2 regions of the Vibrio sp. TH_r3 genome follow, and region 2 is predicted to be linked to the other one. Evidence: predicted binding sites of a transcription regulator. Region 2 holds the regulator's gene; the other holds the start of a gene.

Region 1 (9,611 bases), on a different contig from region 2:
GGTTCTGGGTTTGGCTTGATTGAGATTGTGTATCGTTTATCGGTTCAACAGAGGCAAAAGCAGGCGCCCGGCTAAATACCAGTAAGGTTAGAATAGTACGTAACAGTACGTTCATTAAAGCTCCTTGAATTGACGACGTCTAGTAAAATGTGAATTCTAAAGGTCAAACGTATCATTCAATCAATTGCGCATTAAGTAACTGAACATTCTCTATATTTAGATGAATGTCATCCGTTATTCTTTTCATCCTGTTTACTATCTTAGGGCACTTTGCCCATTTTCAATTGTTCTTTGCATAAATTTACAATCAATGAGAGATAAATCACATATACAATTTGATTGGTTTACTTGCTTTCTGCACATGATTTAGAGACAGTATTGCGACTTGTTGTTATTGATATTTGGATGTTATGAGAGATAAAGAGTTTTGGCATAGTAAATGGGCATCAAATCAAATAGGCTTTCATTTAGACGATGTAAACCCACTATTGATTAAATTTTGGGACAAAGTTAGACCTAACGCTAGTGATAAAGTATTAGTGCCACTTTGTGGTAAAAGTGAAGATCTTATTTGGCTTGCACAAAGACATCAGTCAGTACAGGGAGTCGAAATCAGTGATATTGCCGTTCGTTCTTTTTTCTCTGAGCATTTTTATACCCCAATGGTTGTAAAGTTAGATGCATCTCATGAACTGTATCAGTTTGATGAATTATCTATTTATGTAGGCGACTTCTTTACAGCTCCAATAGAGAATGTCGACATTGTGTACGATCGTGCGGCATTAGTTGCTCTACCTGAGGATATGCGAGAAGAGTACGTTAATCGATTGAAAACGGTGCTTAACCAAGGTGGTAGAATATTATTAGTAACTTTAGACTATGTGCAAACAGAAATGTCTGGTCCTCCATTTAGTGTTGCGGACGCTGAGTTAAGAAGATTATTTACTGAATACAAGCTCACGTTACTTAATAGAGATGACGCTGATGATCAGCATCCTAAAATAACGAAAAGTGGTTTGAGTCGATTTGCTGAATTGGTGTGGTTAATTGAAGATGATGCTTAGGGTTCAGAGCCCAGTATTGAAAAATATGACATGAAGATTAAGCATTTATAGAAAAGCAGTGGTAACAAAAGTGAGCTCGAATTTGAGCCCACTTTTGTTAGTAGCTAATAGTGAATGATCTAATTCTATACTTATTAGTACACTATTTTTATTTTAGATGCGGCTGATATAGCTTGATCAATTGCCTTATCCAGTTTTTTACGTTGGGCGAGGGCGACACCTAAGCGACGACGACCATCTATATCAGGTTTAGCGAACAAACGAATTTGAGTTTTCGGTGCGCTTAATGCTTCATCCAAACCAGTATAACGGATGTTATCTGAAGTTCCATCTCCGAGAATTACTGCGGAGGCGGCTGGACCATGTTGAACAATTTTATTAATAGGCATTCCAGTGAATGCTCTGACATGCAAAGCAAACTCAGAGAGTTCTTGCGAAATCATCGTCACCATACCGGTATCATGTGGTCGTGGTGATACTTCACTAAAGATAACCTTATCGCCTTTTACAAAGAGTTCAACACCAAATAATCCGTATCCTCCTAAAGCATTCACGACTTGTTCAGAGATGTACTCTGCGGCTTTCAGCGCAATATTAGACATAGCTTGTGGCTGCCAAGATTCTCTATAATCGCCATCTTCTTGTCTGTGGCCAATTGGCTGGCAGAAATGAACACCATCAACGGCTCTTACTGTAAGCAGTGTTATTTCATAATCAAAATCAACAAAACCTTCAACAATTACTCGTCCGGCTCCGGCTCTACCACCTTCTTGTGCGTATTCCCAGGCCGTTAAAATGTCATCTTCGGTTTTTATGACACTCTGTCCTTTGCCTGAAGAGCTCATGACTGGTTTTACAACACATGGCATGCCGACATGTTCGATAGCTTGTTTAAATTGCTCTAACGTATCAGCAAATTTATATGGAGAGGTTAGAATCGAAAGTTCTTCTGCAGCTAAACAACGGATACCTTCACGGTTCATTGTTAACTTAGTCGCATTAGCGGTTGGAACAACATTTAAGCCTTGGGCTTCTAGCTCAACTAACGTGTCTGTTGCAATAGCTTCAATTTCTGGCACAACGTAATCTGGTTTTTCAAGTTCAATTATTGCTTTTAAGGCTTCGCCATCAAGCATATCAACAACATGGCTACGATGTGCAACTTGCATTGCAGGCGCATTAGGATATCGATCACAAGCGATTACCTCTAATCCTAGTCGGTGACATTCTATTGCCACTTCTTTGCCTAGTTCTCCAGAACCTAATAATAAAACTCTAGTCGCGCCTGTGCTTGTAGCAGTACCCAGCATTGGAAAATCCTTCATTATGATCAAATTGCAAGGATAATACTGGATCTTGAGAATTCCGCAATCGTTTGCTTGTCAAATACGATCGTTTAGTTGTGAAATGCAACAGTTTGCTTTTAACGTATAAGCATTTACTGATTAAATATTAGAAAAAAGCCTTAAATAAATTAAGGCGTTGAAGGATTTATGCAGTAATTGACAATTCAAGCTATATCGAGATATAAGTCAACGGAATATCAGGATTTAATGCGTCTAATGTTGCTTGAGTTCCATCAATATTATGAATTTTTCCCGTTGCTAATTCAGCAAGTGCGGCGGCTGTTATTTGATTAAACGATTTCCCAGCCATCAAAACTTGTGCTAATGCTACTTGTAGAGGAGGAAGGCTAGGGTTAAATGCGGCGTTTTCTGCATAAGAACCGAGAAATACACTACCATCATCAAGTTTTAACGCAACACCACTGAAATTGCCTGAATAAGGTGCATGGCTGTAGTTTAATGCTTTTAGTGCGCTAAGTACTAACGGGTCGGATTCTTTTGTTTTATAACTCAACAATTTGCCATCCATTAGGCGACTAGGAATATCAAGATCAGCAGGCCCAAAGGAATCGGGTAAATATTCTTGCAGTGACATTTCTTGTCTTTGTGGCAGTTGGATCTTAAGGTCCTGGGCGGTAGTCAACTCATTCATAAACTGGCGGCAGTGACCGCAAGGGCTGTAATTGATGGTAATATCTTTTATGCCTGTTTCACCTTTCATCCAAGCATGACTTATTCCAGATTGTTCAGCATGTACGGTTTGACTCATTTGAGCGCCTATGAATTCCATATTTGCACCAAAATACAATTTACCTGACAGACCTCGCACAATTGAACCAACATAAAACTCTGAAATTGGTGCATAAGAATAGGCGGCAGCAAAGGGAAGAAGAGACAGTCTCAACGCTTTATCGCTTAATCCCGAACATTGTAAAAGTTGTTCAAACTGTTCGGGTGTAATGGTCGCGTCAAAATTACCTGATTGAATGAGGTTATTTAAATAGTCAGCAACAGGTTGTGGTGCACTATCGAGTGCTGCATTTAATCGAGTCTTCATATTCGGTCCTTTAAAGGGAAGTACCAACATTTTAGCTAAAGCAAGTTGAATTACAGAGATCTTTGTCACATATTGCATTGCAATGAGATCTAATTTTTCATAAATAGAGTGACATCACATGGATTTAAGTAACAAAGTCGTGATTGGTGTACGTTATTATTGTTATGTAATCATCGGTAACTTACTGAGCGAAATTATGATGTTATCTAAATTACCACGTTATCTGAATCGGATGTAATATGATAAATAGTCTCTAAATAATAGAGATGAAAAATCTAGCAATATGAAGGGACGTAATAAATAGGAAGTATAAAGCGTTGTAGCAAAGCGTGGCTGGTTTATTTGCGGAGAGACAAGTAAGGCAGGTGATATTGATTTGTTTCTATCATAAAGTTGCACGCTATACTAGCCAACCATAGAGCTAGCGCCAATGCGTTAACTCTACTTGTTTATTGCGACGATGATTTGGTTTATTTAGTCGGTCTTCTACGTTTTGATGATGCTTGATTATTGGTGTTGTTCGTGTTTTTGTCTGAACCGTTAACTGAAAAATGACGCTTATTTTTACTGGCAGGTTTATGGCCACGAGCCATATCGGTAGAACGCTGTCCATCACTATGGTTTGTTTTGGGCTTTTTGGCTTTTTTAGCTTTAATTGGACGCTTATTAAGGTTTGATTCCGCTAATGGAACATTGGGCGTAAAACCTTGCACTTCAACTCTTGGGATGATTTTTTGTATCAATCTTTCGATACCAAATAGGTCAGCAATTTCGTCATTTGCAACAAGTGAAATGGCTTTACCAGCTTCTCCAGCTCGACCAGTACGACCGATGCGGTGTACGTAATCTTCGGCGACATTTGGTAAATCAAAATTGACCACTTGCGGAAGTTGTGGAATATCAATGCCGCGAGCTGCTATATCCGTCGCAACCAGAGCTCGTACTTCGCCTGATTTGAAACCGGCCAGCGCTTTAGTCCGAGCCCCTTGGCTTTTATTTCCGTGGATAGGCGCAGATTTAATCCCTTGTTTATCAAGATAAGTGGATAGACGATTAGCCCCGTGTTTTGTTCGGCTAAAAATGAGCACTTGTTGCCAATCATTGTCTTTGATCAGCTTGACTAGTAATGCTGACTTTCTAGATTTTTCCGCTGGATACACAAGTTGTTCTACTGTTGTTGCGGTTGAGTTTTCTTGGTTGACTGAAATCTCTAACGGATCGTTAACTAATCCTTTGGCTAACGTGCGGATCTCTGGTGAGAAAGTAGCCGAGAACAGTAAATTTTGGCGTTTATTGGGCAGCAAAGCCAAAATCTTTTTAATGTCTCTTAAAAAGCCCATATCTAACATTCTATCTGCTTCGTCTAGAACCAGAACTTCTACTTGCGAAAACTTAACCGCATTTTGGTTATAAAGGTCAATGAGTCGCCCTGGTGTTGCCACTAGAACGTCACTACCTTTACGAAGTTGTTGCATTTGAGGATTTATCTTTACTCCACCAAATACAACCATAGAAGTTAATGGCAAATATTTACTATATGTTTCAACACTTTGTTGGACTTGTGCAGCGAGTTCTCTGGTAGGTGTTAAGATCAGGGTTCGAATATGGTTGCTTTTAACTTTTGTATTACCAGTCAATTTTTGTAAAATTGGCAAAGTAAAACCTGCCGTCTTACCTGTGCCGGTTTGAGCCGCAGCCATGACGTCTCTCCCATCTAATACGGCAGGAATAGCTTGTTGTTGGATAGGGGATGGTGTGTCGTACCCTTGTTCTTCAATTGATTTAAGAATAGGAGTAGATAAACCTAAAGAGTTAAAACTCATAATATGTTGATTCTCGATTAATAATGGCAAATTAGATGGCAGAAAAGGCACGCATATATGCTTACATGAGTGGGTACAAGTCCCACGCGTTGGATATTAGCAAAGTGAGCGCGCATTCTGAGCTATTTAGTTACTGAACACAAGCCAAGTTTATATTCAGTGGTTGATTTGGCGTTTAACCGTTAATCAACACGTTTAACCACTCTATGTAACTATAGATTACTGGGGCAAGAATAGAGGTGATTACACCGCATAGTACGAGTGCCAGTGAACTAAATGCACCATCCTTAGGATCTTTTTCTATGCAGGTTGCCGTTCCCAATGCATGAGATACTGTACCCATGGTCAATCCTCTTGCAATAGGGTGAGTTACGTTTAATATTTGATAAATTGGATAAGCGAATATTGCACCAAATGCACCAACAATAAGAACTAGAATAGCAGCTATAGCAGGTTCTCCACCTAGGTGACTCGATATTTCCATTGCAATCGGAGTCGTGACCGATTTACCCATAATACTCGCCACCAACGACATATCTGTTTCAAGCAAGACTGCAATGGTCGCAGAACTAAACATAGATAACGCACTGCCTATTCCGCAAGCAAGAAAAATAATTTTCCAGTTTTGTTTAATAGAGGGAAATTGTTCGTATAGAGGATAAGCAAGCGCGACTACTGCCGGTTGGAGTAAATAAACAAAAATTTCGTTGTCTTTCTGGTACTCAACATACGGGATATCCAATAACAACAAAACTGGAATTATAATCATTAAACTAATTACTAATGGATTAGCTAATGGGTTATTGAGTTTTTTTGCTGCAGCTCTAGCAATAAAAAATGTACCGACCGTAACCCATGCCCAAATCATGAATCTTCCTTTAAACTTTTTTGTAAAACCAAAGCGAGGAACACTATCATAACTAGGGTGCCTCCGACCACGCTAACTAAAATTGGAAAAGCGTTGTTAGCAAGCATTTCATAATGGTCGATTAAACCAACACTGATTGGGATAAACAATATGACCATATAGCGAATAAATACATTGGCTGTTGGTTTTATCCATTCTGGTGAAATAATGCCACTCATCATGGCTAAAAAAAGTAATATCATCCCAATAATGCTACCCGGGACAGAGATATTTAACCAATGCTGAATTATATTGCCAAGCGACAATGCGAGTAAAATCATTGCAAGAGAAAAGATGTATTTTAGTAGCGTTTGTATCATTGTTTAATAAGACTCTAATTATTCGGGATGTTAAAAAATCTAGTTGTTTTACGATGTTAGGAAACCAATTGTTCTACATAATTATAAACAGACTTCAAAATGCGCATTTTTTTCTCATCGTTTTCATGCTCATGAGCTAGGTTTTCTAAATTTAAAATATAATCGGGCAATGAAGCTTCAAAATAGTCTCTGCAGGTGCTTGCCCAGCGTAGTTGTTGTTGTTCATCTAAAGTCTCAAGGTAGTTTCTTGCTTGATAATTGAACAACAAAGGAGCAATTCGTTTGTCACCAAACTGAATATCCAAAGCCGCGAGATTTTCTGGTTTTGTTTCAAGGATAATGTCCATCGCCGTTCGATCTGCTGGGGTGAAAAAACCGGAGTAAAGCTGGCTATCGACGTTTTGGTTATCTGGATACTCTCTTTCAACAGAATATAGATCGACTAGCTTTTCTCGAATCTCAGGATGGTTTTTTATTAAGGATAGATTCTGTAGACACTGCTCTCTATTGATACCGATACGCTCAGCGTTATCTGAAGTTAATGTTTTAGCAGGAGCAAGAATAGGGCACTTATTTAAATGCACTAATTTTAGTGGAATTGGCAACTGATTGGGTAATAGCTCATCGCGTTTTGTGTACATACGTTGGCGAATTTCGTCACTCGTTAATTCCAATAGAGGCGTTGGGTCCATAGCAAGATTAATGGTTATGACGGCGTTTTGATTTTTAGGGTGCCATGCCACTGGGACAATCCAACTTGTATTTGAGCAATTTACACCAAACATACCCGACACATGAACTAGCGGGGTAAGATTTACAATATCAATAAGTTCATTTAACTTTCTTTTATGCCGCATGTTAAATAAGTAATTAAACAGTTTCGGCTGCGCAGCTTTCAACTTTTTCGCTAATTCAATGGTTGCTATAACATCGGCCATCGCATCATGCGCATTTTCATGTTCAATACCATTGGCTTTGGATAGCTTCTCTAACTTGAATGTAGGCTTACCTTCTGAATCAATTGGCCAATTGATTCCTTCAGGGCGAAGGGCGTAACAAGTGCGCATTACATCGAGCAGATCCCAACGAGAGTTACCATTTTTCCAACTCCAAGCGTAAGGGTCATAAAAATTTCGGTATAAGGTAAAGCGGGTAACTTCATCGTCAAATCGAATGCTATTGTAACCTAAACTTGTTGTGTTGGGTGTAGAGAGAGCTTGGTGTATTAACTTAATAAATTCCGGTTCAGCTAAGCCATCTTTCATTGCCTTTTGTGGAGTAATGCCTGTGATCAGCGCTGCCTCAGGTGAAGGAAGGTAGTCACAAGGCGGTTGGCAATATATAACGAGAGGTTCGCCGATAATATTAAAATCCATGTCTGTTCGAACACCTGCAAATTGGCTTGGTCGGTCTTTTGCGGGATCAGTTCCCCAAGTTTCATAATCAAACCAAAAGAATGTCGGTTGTTCGCTTGTGTTCATAATATGTCTTTTATTCCTAATTTAACGGCCACAGAAGGGTTTATCGATCGGTATTATAAGGTATTAACTGCTCAGTAGATGAATTTAATTTATCCTTTATCGATCAGTTTAATCATCTCACAGCTATTTAAGCGGCACCTTTGGTGCAATGTTCTGTTTTTGTGTGATGAGTGCTTATTTTGTTCATCGAGATTTGAGCCATGATTACTCGATGTCAGGGAGGGCTCTGATGGCGATTGAGCAGTTGATAATGCTAATATCATCGCTTTTGCAACATGTTTGGCATCGATTGGTTTAAAGTTGGCTAAAGGACCAATAAGTAATGGGCGTAACATCGCCAGTACGACTTGCAAAACTTGCTCATCTTTTCGTACTTGATTTCTTTTACCTAATAATGGACCAGGTCTAACGAAAACTACTTGCTCAAAGTTCAGATCCAATAGGTTTTCCTCCATGTTACCTTTGCATTTTAGATAATGAAAAGGAGAGCGACTATCCGCACCGAAGCTAGACACAACCGCAATTTTTTTGACGCCAAGCGATCGCATTGTTTGAGCTACTTGGGTTACTAAGTCTACATCTACCGCTGCTAAAGCTTGCTTACTGCCGGCTTGTTTTTTAGTCGTCCCTAAGCAAATAAAGCCCATATCTGGTTTGGGAGTTGTTTCATTCCAATGAGTGATGGCTAAGTTAGAGTCTTGGATTTGGATCAATTTTGGATGCTGAATCGGGACTGGGCGCCTTACCAAAGCACTGACAGAACTTATGTCATTCGAGACTAACAATTGTTTGACCAGTTCTGAACCAATTAACCCTGTTGCGCCTGCGATAATCGCATTGACGCTATTGGCCGCTTTTTTATCGTTTGAATGCGTATCGGCAAAATGTTCGTTGGTATTTGGTTTAGCGACAAAAGTATCCATATCTTTCCGGTAGATAGTAAAATAGAACAATAACGTAATCTAACTATTAGTCAATTGTATCTAAAGTCAGATTAGATAGCCTTTCGACTAAGAGATAAGTTTGTAATACAGATTACAAATGATACTACTTCACTAAATATAGTAAATCAAAAACGCATGTAGCAGAACATTCTGCTAAATAGCTGGTTAAGTAGTTATATTGATTGATTTGGTCAATATATTTGGGGTATTGTTTGTTTGGTTTGTTATTATTTTCATGGAGAGAAAATATGAAAATTGGAGTTATTGGTGCGGGTTCAGTCGGTGTCGGGATCTGTAATTACATGTTAACACTTGGTAGTGTGAGTGAGTTGTGCCTTTTAGATCTGAATAAAGAACGAGCTCAAGGCGAGATTCTAGATTTTAGTCACACCAACGCATTAACTTTTAGCAAAAATACTCGCCTTCAAGCAGGTGACGATTATGCCATGTTGCAAGGTGCCGATATTGTAGTGATTACCGCAGGAGCACAGATAAAGGCTGGTCAGAGTCGGTTAGATTTAGCCGAAATCAACAGTAAAATTTGTGTTGATATCGCGAAGAAGATAGAGAAAGTTGCTCCAGATGCCATTTTGATTGTGGTGACTAATCCTTGTGACATTGTCACTTATTTTATCGCTGCAAATACCAGTTACAACGCATCCCAGATTA
Region 2 (9,611 bases):
CAAACAAGTTGGCAAGAGCTTACCATTCTGGAGAAACTGAAGACGCCCGGTTTGTACTTGAATATTTACGCAAAAACTTCCCAGATCAACCCATTGTCGCTATCGGTGTATCGCTTGGCGGTAATATGTTAGTTAACTATCTAGCCAAATATAATGATGATCCTATAGTACAAGCAGCAACTGTCGTGTCCGCTCCTTTGGATCTTGCAGCATGTTCTTCTCGTATTGAACAAGGGTTCTCCAAGGTATATCGTAACTATTTATTGAGTTCATTAAAGAAAAACGCGCTGAAAAAACACAATCAGTTAAGCCAAGCGATCGGAGTATCAACCGACACAATACATTCCCTTAAAACTCTGCGCGGATTCGATGACCTTATCACCGCCCCTTTGCATAATTTTAAAAGTGCTCATGATTATTACCGCCGATGTTCGGGAATGAATGTACTCAATGATGTCACCGTTCCTTTGCAGCTAATTCATGCTAAAGATGATCCCTTTATGACTGAGCAAGTTATCCCCAGCTTTACATTAAACAAAAACATACATTATCGACTGTTTGAACAAGGAGGTCATGTCGGCTTTCTAACTGGTTCAATGACTAAACCAAAATTTTGGTTAGAAGAAACATTGCCAAATTATTATCAAAACATTCGCACAGAGACGTAAAAATCACATGATTATTCCATGGCAAGAGATTGAAAATGACACGCTAGACAATTTAATCAAAGAATTTGTTCTGAGAGAAGGAACGGATTATGGGCAAAATGAAGTAACGCTCGATGACAAAGTAGCGCAAGTAAAAGAACAACTTAGAGTGGGTGACGCCGTTATCGTGTTTTCAGAATTACATGAAACCGTTGATATTAAACTCAAAGGCGAATTTTAGCTGGCAAAACTAAAGCATTTATTCTTTTTAGAGAATCCCATAAACTAGCAAATTACACCGTTTAATCTAATTTAATAACAAGGGATATCATGTCCGCAAAACATCCGGTTATCGCTGTTACAGGTTCATCTGGCGCAGGAACAACGACAACTTCAGAAGCATTTCGAAAAATGTTTAATATGATGAACGTTAAAGCCGCATGGGTTGAAGGAGATAGCTTTCATAAGTTCACTCGCCCAGAAATGGACATTGAGATTCGTAAAGCCAAAGAACAAGGACGACACATCAGTTATTTTGGTCCACAAGCAAACGACTTTCCGGCCTTAGAACAATTCTTCAAGAAATATGGAGAAGAAGGAAAAGGACAAGTAAGACGTTATCTACACTCCTTTGATGAAGCCGTTCCTTATAATCAGATGCCAGGAACCTTTACACCTTGGCAAGATTTACCCGAAGACAGTGATGTGCTTTTTTATGAAGGCTTGCACGGCGCAGTGGTCGATGGTGAGGTTAATGTATCACAACATGCAGACTTGCTTATTGGTATGGTGCCGATTGTTAATTTAGAATGGATTCAAAAGTTCGTACGTGACACTAGAGATAGAGGTCACTCAAGAGAAGCCGTAACCGATTCAATCGTTCGCTCTATGGATGATTACCTAAATTATATTACTCCTCAATTTTCTCGCACACATATTAACTTTCAGCGTGTTCCAACCGTCGACACATCAAACCCTCTTAACGCTAAAGGGATCCCGAGTTTAGATGAAAGTTTTGTGGTTATCCGTTTGCGTGGTATGAAGAATGTCGATTTTCCGTATCTCTTAGCTATGATTGATGGCTCATTTGTTTCGCGCCACAATACGATCGTTGTTCCAGGTGGAAAAATGAGCTTTGCTATGGAATTAATTATCCGGCCAGTCCTTCAACAGTTAATTGAAACTGGCAAGATAGGTTAATTTCTGACCGATTTAGCAGTTTGTTTGTTATACCGTGATGATGTGCACATTTTTACGCGAAGAATAAGGATTTTAGAGCGATCAAAATCAAGAAATTGACTGTAAAAAAGGATACTATTCTTAACAGACATACATATGTAGCTTGCAGCTTTGACTAAGAAATCCTATGCTAACGTCACCGAAAAATAGGGACGCGGCAAAGGAACGCTGCTTAAGTAGGCCCTGCAGATAATAGTGAGATAATTATGGTTCTAGGTAAACCTCAAACCGATCCAACATTAGAGTGGTTTCTTTCACACTGTCATATTCATAAGTATCCATCAAAGAGTACGCTTATCCACGCGGGTGAGAAAGCTGAAACTCTGTATTATATTGTGAAAGGCTCAGTGGCTGTGCTTATCAAGGATGAAGAAGGTAAAGAGATGATTCTGTCTTATCTTAACCAAGGTGACTTCATCGGTGAGCTAGGCCTCTTTGAAGAAGACCAAGAACGTACCGCATGGGTACGAGCAAAATCACCTTGTGAAGTTGCTGAAATTTCATTTAAGAAATTCCGCCAGCTGATTCAAGTTAACCCTGATATTTTGATGCGTCTTTCGTCTCAAATGGCAAGCCGTCTACAAACGACAAGCCAAAAAGTAGGTGATTTAGCCTTCTTAGATGTAACTGGTCGTATTGCTCAAACGCTGCTTAATTTGGCAAAACAGCCTGATGCAATGACGCACCCTGATGGGATGCAGATCAAAATCACTCGTCAAGAGATTGGACAAATTGTTGGCTGTTCGCGTGAGACAGTTGGACGTATTTTGAAAATGCTTGAAGAGCAGAACTTAATTTCTGCACACGGTAAAACCATCGTTGTCTACGGTACTCGATAAAAATTATTCGTTAATACGAGCCACCTATACATAAAGACAAACTAAAAAAGCAGCGGAATCGCTGCTTTTTTTTTCGATAAAATTAGGATAGCTTTTATTGTAAGCGTTTCTAATTTATGGTGCTTGTAACTTGATTGGGCATATATTTAAACATGCCCAATCCATTTAACATGACCGCTAAACTTTAGTCACATAGGTAGCGGAATTTTACATCATTCCTGGCATTCCACCCATACCACCCATGCCGCCCATATCAGGCATTGCAGCACCAGCATCTTTAGCAGGAACATCAGTAACCATTGCTTCTGTTGTGATCATAAGACCAGCAACTGAAGCTGCGAACTGTAGTGCGCTACGCGTTACTTTGGTTGGATCTAGAATACCCATTTCAAGCATATCACCGTATTCGCCTGTCGCTGCGTTGTAGCCATAGCTGCCTTCGCCTGCTTTAACGTTGTTAGCAACAACTGAGTCTTCCTCACCTGCATTCTCAACGATTTGACGGATAGGTGCTTCCATTGCTCGAAGAGCAACACGAATACCAACATTTTGTTCTTCGTTGCTACCTTCAAGGCCTGCAACTTTAGATGCTGCGCGAATAAGTGCAACACCACCACCAGCAACGACGCCCTCTTCAACTGCAGCACGAGTTGCGTGAAGTGCATCTTCCACGCGGTCTTTTTTCTCTTTCATTTCAACTTCAGTCGCAGCACCAACTTTGATTACGGCAACACCACCAGCAAGTTTCGCTACGCGCTCTTGTAGTTTCTCTTTATCGTAATCTGATGTCGCTTCTTCAATTTGCTGACGAATTTGAGAAACACGACCTTGAATCATTTCTTCTTCACCAAGACCATCAATGATAGTTGTGTTTTCTTTAGTAATGATCACGCGCTTAGCTTGACCTAGATCTTCTAACGTTGCTTTTTCTAGTTCTAAACCAATCTCTTCAGAAATAACCGTACCAGAAGTTAGAATCGCTATATCTTGTAGCATTGACTTGCGACGATCACCAAAACCAGGTGCTTTAACTGCTGCTGCTTTCACGATGCCACGCATGTTGTTTACTACCAATGTAGCCAGTGCTTCACCTTCAACATCTTCCGCAATGATCAGCAGTGGACGAGAGGCTTTAGCAACGGCTTCTAACGTGGTTAGCAACTCACGAATATTCGATATTTTTTTGTCGATCAAAAGAATGAATGGGTTTTCTAATTCAACCGCACCCGCTTCTTGGTTAGTAATGAAGTATGGAGATAGGTAGCCTCGGTCAAACTGCATACCTTCAACAACATCAAGTTCATCTTGAAGTGCTTGGCCTTCTTCAACAGTAATCACACCGTCGCGACCTACTTTTTCCATCGCTTCAGCAATGATGTTACCAACAGTTTCATCAGTGTTCGCTGAAATCGTTCCTACTTGTGCTATCGCTTTTGTATCTGCACATGGCACAGATAGAGCTTTAAGCTCTTCTACTGCAGCAACAACTGCTTTATCGATACCACGTTTAAGGTCCATTGGATTCATACCAGCAGCTACCGCTTTAAGGCCTTCAGTAATGATTGACTGAGCTAATACTGTAGCTGTTGTTGTTCCGTCACCAGCGGCATCATTTGCTTGAGAAGCCACTTCTTTAACCATTTGTGCGCCCATGTTTTGGAACTTATCTTCTAGTTCAATTTCACGCGCGACAGAAACACCATCTTTAGTGATGGTTGGTGCACCGAAAGATTTGTCCAATACAACGTTACGACCTTTCGGTCCAAGCGTTACTTTTACAGCATCAGCTAGAACATTTACGCCTTCTAGCATTTTGATTCGTGCATCATTACCAAATTTTACGTCTTTAGCAGCCATCTTATATATCCTTTCCTAAATACTATTTTATATTTGCTTATCGTTTAAGAGTGAATTACTCAACGTATGCTTATTCAACAATTGCCATAATGTCATTTTCAGACATGACTAATACTTCTTTTCCATCTATTTTTTCAGTTTTTGTGCCGTAGCCTTCTGCAAAAATAACTACATCACCAACTTTTACGTCCAAAGGCTGAACGGTACCATTTTCTAGAATACGGCCTTTGCCTACAGCGAGAACTGTTCCGCGAGTAGACTTTTCTGCAGCCGATCCAGTTAATACAATGCCACCTGCAGATTTTGATTCAACTTCTTTGCGCTCAACGATAACACGGTCGTGTAAAGGACGAATATTCATGAGGTCGTCTCTCCTGATTGTTGTTTCATTTAATGGATAAAGTGCTGAATTCTCAGCGCGTGAAAGTTATGTGGGGGATCATGTGCAAAATCCCAAGGGGAAAAATCAATTTTTTATCTCAGAAACGACATTTTTTTTAATAAATTGTTTTTTTTGAATAAAAACCGATTTTTAGCCAACATAGATAAATTATTGCATTGAATAGGCGACTGGTTCAAAATCTTGCTAATTACAGATTAGGTAAAGAAAATGACTTGTAAATATTGTCATAGTAATTGGTTCTGGGAAAAAATTGGCCGATGCAATCAATGCATGAATCAATTAACCGTGTTATCCGCTTTATGTTGGATTGTCTGGTGGTGGTTTTATAGGAATGATCTTAGAAGTGTCGAATCAATTACGCTAATTGTCGCAGGGTTTACGTTTAATTTTGTTTTATTTCTTCATCTTCTGTTTAAATTTGTCGTTATTCCGCTACAGAAGAAAAACAAAACATAACCTTACTACCTTGTACCAATCTAAATAGATTGGACAAGGTAGTAAGAATTAATTCAACTTACTTCTCTAGTTTAAGGAAGTAATCGAAAATTTCAGGAACGTTACCGTTACCTAGGCCAGCATCAAATGCAGCTTGAAGGTTAGCAGAAGAACCTTCCGCGATCTTAGATTCAGTACCAAGATCTTCTACCATTTTTAGGAAGTAACCTAAATCTTTGTTTGCATTCGCAATTGAGAAACCTAAGTCACTTACGCCGTCAACTGCGTAGTTTTTACAGAAACCCATAAATGGAGAGTTAGAAGGACCAGCTGACATGATGTCAAATAGTTGTTGGCGATCAACACCGGCAAGATCAGCAACAGCGAAAGCTTGAGACATAGCACAAACAGTCGTCATACCCATAAAGTTATTTACAAGCTTAGTTGTATGACCCGCACCTAGAGCACCAAGATGGAATACGTTCTCACCTTGCTCTTCTAGTACTGGCTTAATTTTATTGAACGTATCCATGTCACCGGCTGCCATGATGTTTAATAGACCATCTTTAGCGTGTGCTGGAGTACGACCAAGAGGAGCATCGATCATACCGGCACCTTTTTCAGCAAGAGCTTCACCGATCTTACGAGTAGATGCTGGAATAGAAGTACCAAAGTCAATTAATACTGAACCTTGTTTAATTCCTGCAAGAATACCGTCATCGCCGTAAACGAGTTTTTCAACTACAGCAGAAGTAGTAAGACAAAGCATAACGATGTCACTTGCTGCCGCTAATTCTTTAGCAGAAGTCGCTTCTTTAGCACCGCGAGCAACACAAGTTGCTACTGCTTCTTTGTTAAGATCCATAACATTCAGCTCGTAGCCTCTGTTTTGTAGGTTCTCAACCATGTTACCGCCCATAAGGCCAAGTCCGATAAAACCGATTACTGGTTTTGTCATGTCTAACTCCCAAAAATACTATTGTATGTTTATATGAGTATAAATAATATACGTCTGGTTATATTTAAGCAATCCTGAAGGCTAGAAATTATTGCAAGATGTTAAGTAGCTCAATCGTTAATGCAAAAAATTACAAGAAATGTTCAAAAATAGACTTGATTGTTCTCAAAAAAGCCGTCGAATTTTTGTTTTTAGCATAGTACAAAAAACAAACGGTGGTTGCGTATTGGTCGGATGTAGAATTATCACCTTAGATAAATTTAGATTTCAGTGAATAAAAATTAGGCTTAAATAAAGAAAAAGCCCCTAATCCAATCCGGATAGAGGCTCTCTTAGATTCTTCTAAGAAAAAGCAGTGGTACTTATTAAGACCGGGCTTTTTCTAAATTGTTCCCAAAAAAGATCTTTTTTTTTTAGAATTTGCTAATAAATTATTTTATCTATTATTTTTCAATAAATTATGCAACATTAGTTCGAATAATAGTTTGTTCACAAAGATCTATTTCTAGTGCGACTTCATCACATGCATGAATTCTTGGGCACTGTTCACAATCTTTCAAGACTTTCTCTGGTAGTAAACTCTTAGAGGTCGGCAGAAAGTTCTGTTTCATAAAGAACTCTGGGGTTCGAGTCAACACAAACACTTTCTGTATTGCCATCTGTTTTGCTTTATCTATTAAGTGTTGAACAATAGCGGTCCCTTGCCCTTGCTTATGCCAACCAGCTTCAATACCAAGCGAGCGAATCTCTGCTAATCCAGAATCATAAACATACAGCGAAGCACAGCCAGTCACTTCGCCTTGATGTTCAACCACGGCGAACGAGCCGATATCACGAATCAATTCATTACGATTTCTAGGTAAGTTTTCACCCATATTCGACCAATAAGCCACCATACCTTCTAACGCGTCAATATCGGTAAGTCTGGCTGAGCGAACTTTAATCGCTGAGACATTTCTTTTCTCGAGGCGTTGTTGAGCATGGTTTACCGCGTAGGCAACTTGTTTTGGTGAAACGCCACCAAGAGCAGAGCGTTTTTCTAAGCACGACTCAATAGTCAATATGCCATAAACATCTTCTTCTATCACCTCAGAGAACACTTTCAATTCGGCAATCGATAATTCTTCTAACGCACAACCTTTCTCTATCGCGCCAACAACCGCGACACCAACAATATGGTGAGCTTCACGGAATGGTATGTCTTTAGCAACAAGGTAGTCTGCCAGTTCAGTAGCATTGGCATAACCTTGTTTTGCTGCTTCCAATGTACGCTCTTGGTTGATTTTCAATCCATCAAAACACAGCGCCGCCATTTCCATACAATCATTCCATGTATCTAATGCATCGAATAGGCCCTCTTTGTCTTCTTGCATATCTTTGTTGTAGGCAAGAGGTAAGGCTTTAACTGTCATCATCATAGCGGCTAATGAACCATATACACGCCCACATTTACCACGGATTAACTCCAATGCATCAGGATTTTTCTTTTGTGGCATTAAAGACGAACCAGAGGTTACCGTGTCGGCTAACTCGATGAAATTAGACTCACCTGAGTTATAAAAAATCATATCTTCCGCTAGACGAGATAAATGCAGCATAGAAATAGAAGCAATAGACATGAGCTCCATCACATGATCTCGGTCAGAAACTGAGTCAAGGCTATTGCGGGTTGCTCGTCTAAAACCAAGATTGTGGGCTAAGTCTTGACGATCCATAGGGTAAGCCGTACCAGCTAATGCTCCAGAACCTAATGGACAAGTATCTAAACGATTAATGGCATCACTTAAACGTGAGTAGTCACGTTCAAACATTTCTACATACGCTAAGCACCAATGCGCAAATGTAACAGGTTGAGCACGTTGCAAGTGAGTATAGCCAGGTAATACCGTTGCTTGGTGCTGAGAAGCAACGTCAACTAATTGATTTTGTAAACGATCCATTACACGCAGTAAATGTTGACCTTGTTGACGACACCACAACTTAAGGTCTGTGGCAACCTGATCATTACGCGAGCGACCAGTGTGCAATTTTTTGCCCAAATCACCAACTTTGCTGATCAATTGTTGTTCGACCCAGCTGTGAATATCTTCAGCGTCAGATTTAAGGATCTGCTCTGGATCTTCCATTACTTCTAGTTTTAGTTCATTTAATGCAAGTTCTAGCTTTTGCTGTTCCGTTTCGTTTAGAACACCTACTGAAAGCAGTGCTTTAGACCAAGCGATTGAGCCCACAATGTCTTGCTCAGCCAATCGGTAATCAAAGCGCAATGAATCGTTAAAGTCTTTGAACCGAGTGTCTGCTGCTTGGGTAAATCTACCGCCCCATAATGCCATTGTGTATCTCCTGATCTAAACGGAAGCTAATTATTGTTTTTAATTGGTAATCTAATACTACTCAATTCTCGATTGTAGATACTAGCGATATACAACCGAGAATCAAGCGCTGCTATATTAATATTTGTTCATTCTAATTAATTACTTTTGAGAGTTCAAAGTACGAATACGGCTCGCCAGAGAATATAAACGGATAAATCCTTCTGCATGGCTTTGGTCATAAACGTCATCTTCACCAAACGTTGCGAATTGCTCACTATACAAACTATTATCTGAACGCTTCTGTGTAGCTGTCGCTTGTCCTTTATATAGCTTAATAACCACTTCACCATTCACATCTTTCGCTAGGCTCTCTGTAGCAGCAAGAATAGATTCACATAGCGGAGTAAACCAACGACCATCATAAATAAGGTGGGACGCTTTGATACCTAACTCTTCACGGAATTCAAAAGAGCTTTTGTCTAAAACAAGTTGTTCAATTGAACGCAGTGCTTCCATCATGATCGTTCCTCCTGGTGTTTCATAACAACCACGAGATTTCATACCCACCAAACGGTTTTCTACGATATCGATACGGCCAATACCATGCTCAACACCTTTGTCATTCAAATACATAAGTACGTCGTATGGCGACATTTCTTTACCGTCAACAGCAACCACTTCACAGTTTTCAACTTTTAATGTTACATATTCAGCTTCATTTGGTGCTTCTTCTGGGCTCTTAGTCCATGCCCAACAATCATCATTAGGCGCATTCCAAGTTTCTTCTAGTACACCGCCTTCTGTAGAAATATGCCATGCATTCGCATCACGAGAGTAAATTTTAGTTAACGAAGCAGTACAAGGAATGTTACGTTCCGCTAGGTAATCTAAACATTCTTCACGGCTCACAAGATCCCA

The links. Region 2 encodes CRP, which controls carbon source genes, mostly activating them, when cyclic AMP is high. Its sites were predicted from a motif close to TGTGANNNNNNTCACA; they were not measured.
Region 1: the regulator CRP is predicted to act here: its motif matches at 3,522-3,537, upstream of cdd (cytidine deaminase).

Annotation. Positions count from the first base shown of each region.
Region 1 is NZ_JAWMPW010000006.1:72,892-82,502, forward strand. It holds gene R3X26_RS07865 (RelA/SpoT domain-containing protein) at 1-115, opposite strand, end outside; gene R3X26_RS07870 (thiopurine S-methyltransferase) at 411-1,064, shown strand; gene purT (formate-dependent phosphoribosylglycinamide formyltransferase) at 1,199-2,374, opposite strand; gene cdd (cytidine deaminase) at 2,580-3,467, opposite strand; gene R3X26_RS07885 (DEAD/DEAH box helicase) at 3,938-5,290, opposite strand; gene R3X26_RS07890 (LrgB family protein) at 5,466-6,155, opposite strand; gene R3X26_RS07895 (CidA/LrgA family protein) at 6,155-6,517, opposite strand; gene sbcB (exodeoxyribonuclease I) at 6,574-7,998, opposite strand; gene R3X26_RS07905 (NAD(P)H-binding protein) at 8,088-8,921, opposite strand; gene R3X26_RS07910 (lactate/malate family dehydrogenase) at 9,191-9,611, shown strand, end outside.
Region 2 is NZ_JAWMPW010000017.1:16,009-25,619, forward strand. It holds gene R3X26_RS13610 (hydrolase) at 1-668, shown strand, start outside; gene R3X26_RS13615 (YheU family protein) at 676-888, shown strand; gene R3X26_RS13620 (phosphoribulokinase) at 978-1,847, shown strand; gene crp (cAMP-activated global transcriptional regulator CRP) at 2,093-2,725, shown strand; gene groL (chaperonin GroEL) at 2,933-4,582, opposite strand; gene R3X26_RS13635 (co-chaperone GroES) at 4,653-4,943, opposite strand; gene R3X26_RS13640 (DUF3624 domain-containing protein) at 5,193-5,441, shown strand; gene R3X26_RS13645 (NAD(P)-dependent oxidoreductase) at 5,500-6,378, opposite strand; gene argH (argininosuccinate lyase) at 6,837-8,711, opposite strand; gene R3X26_RS13655 (argininosuccinate synthase) at 8,853-9,611, opposite strand, start outside.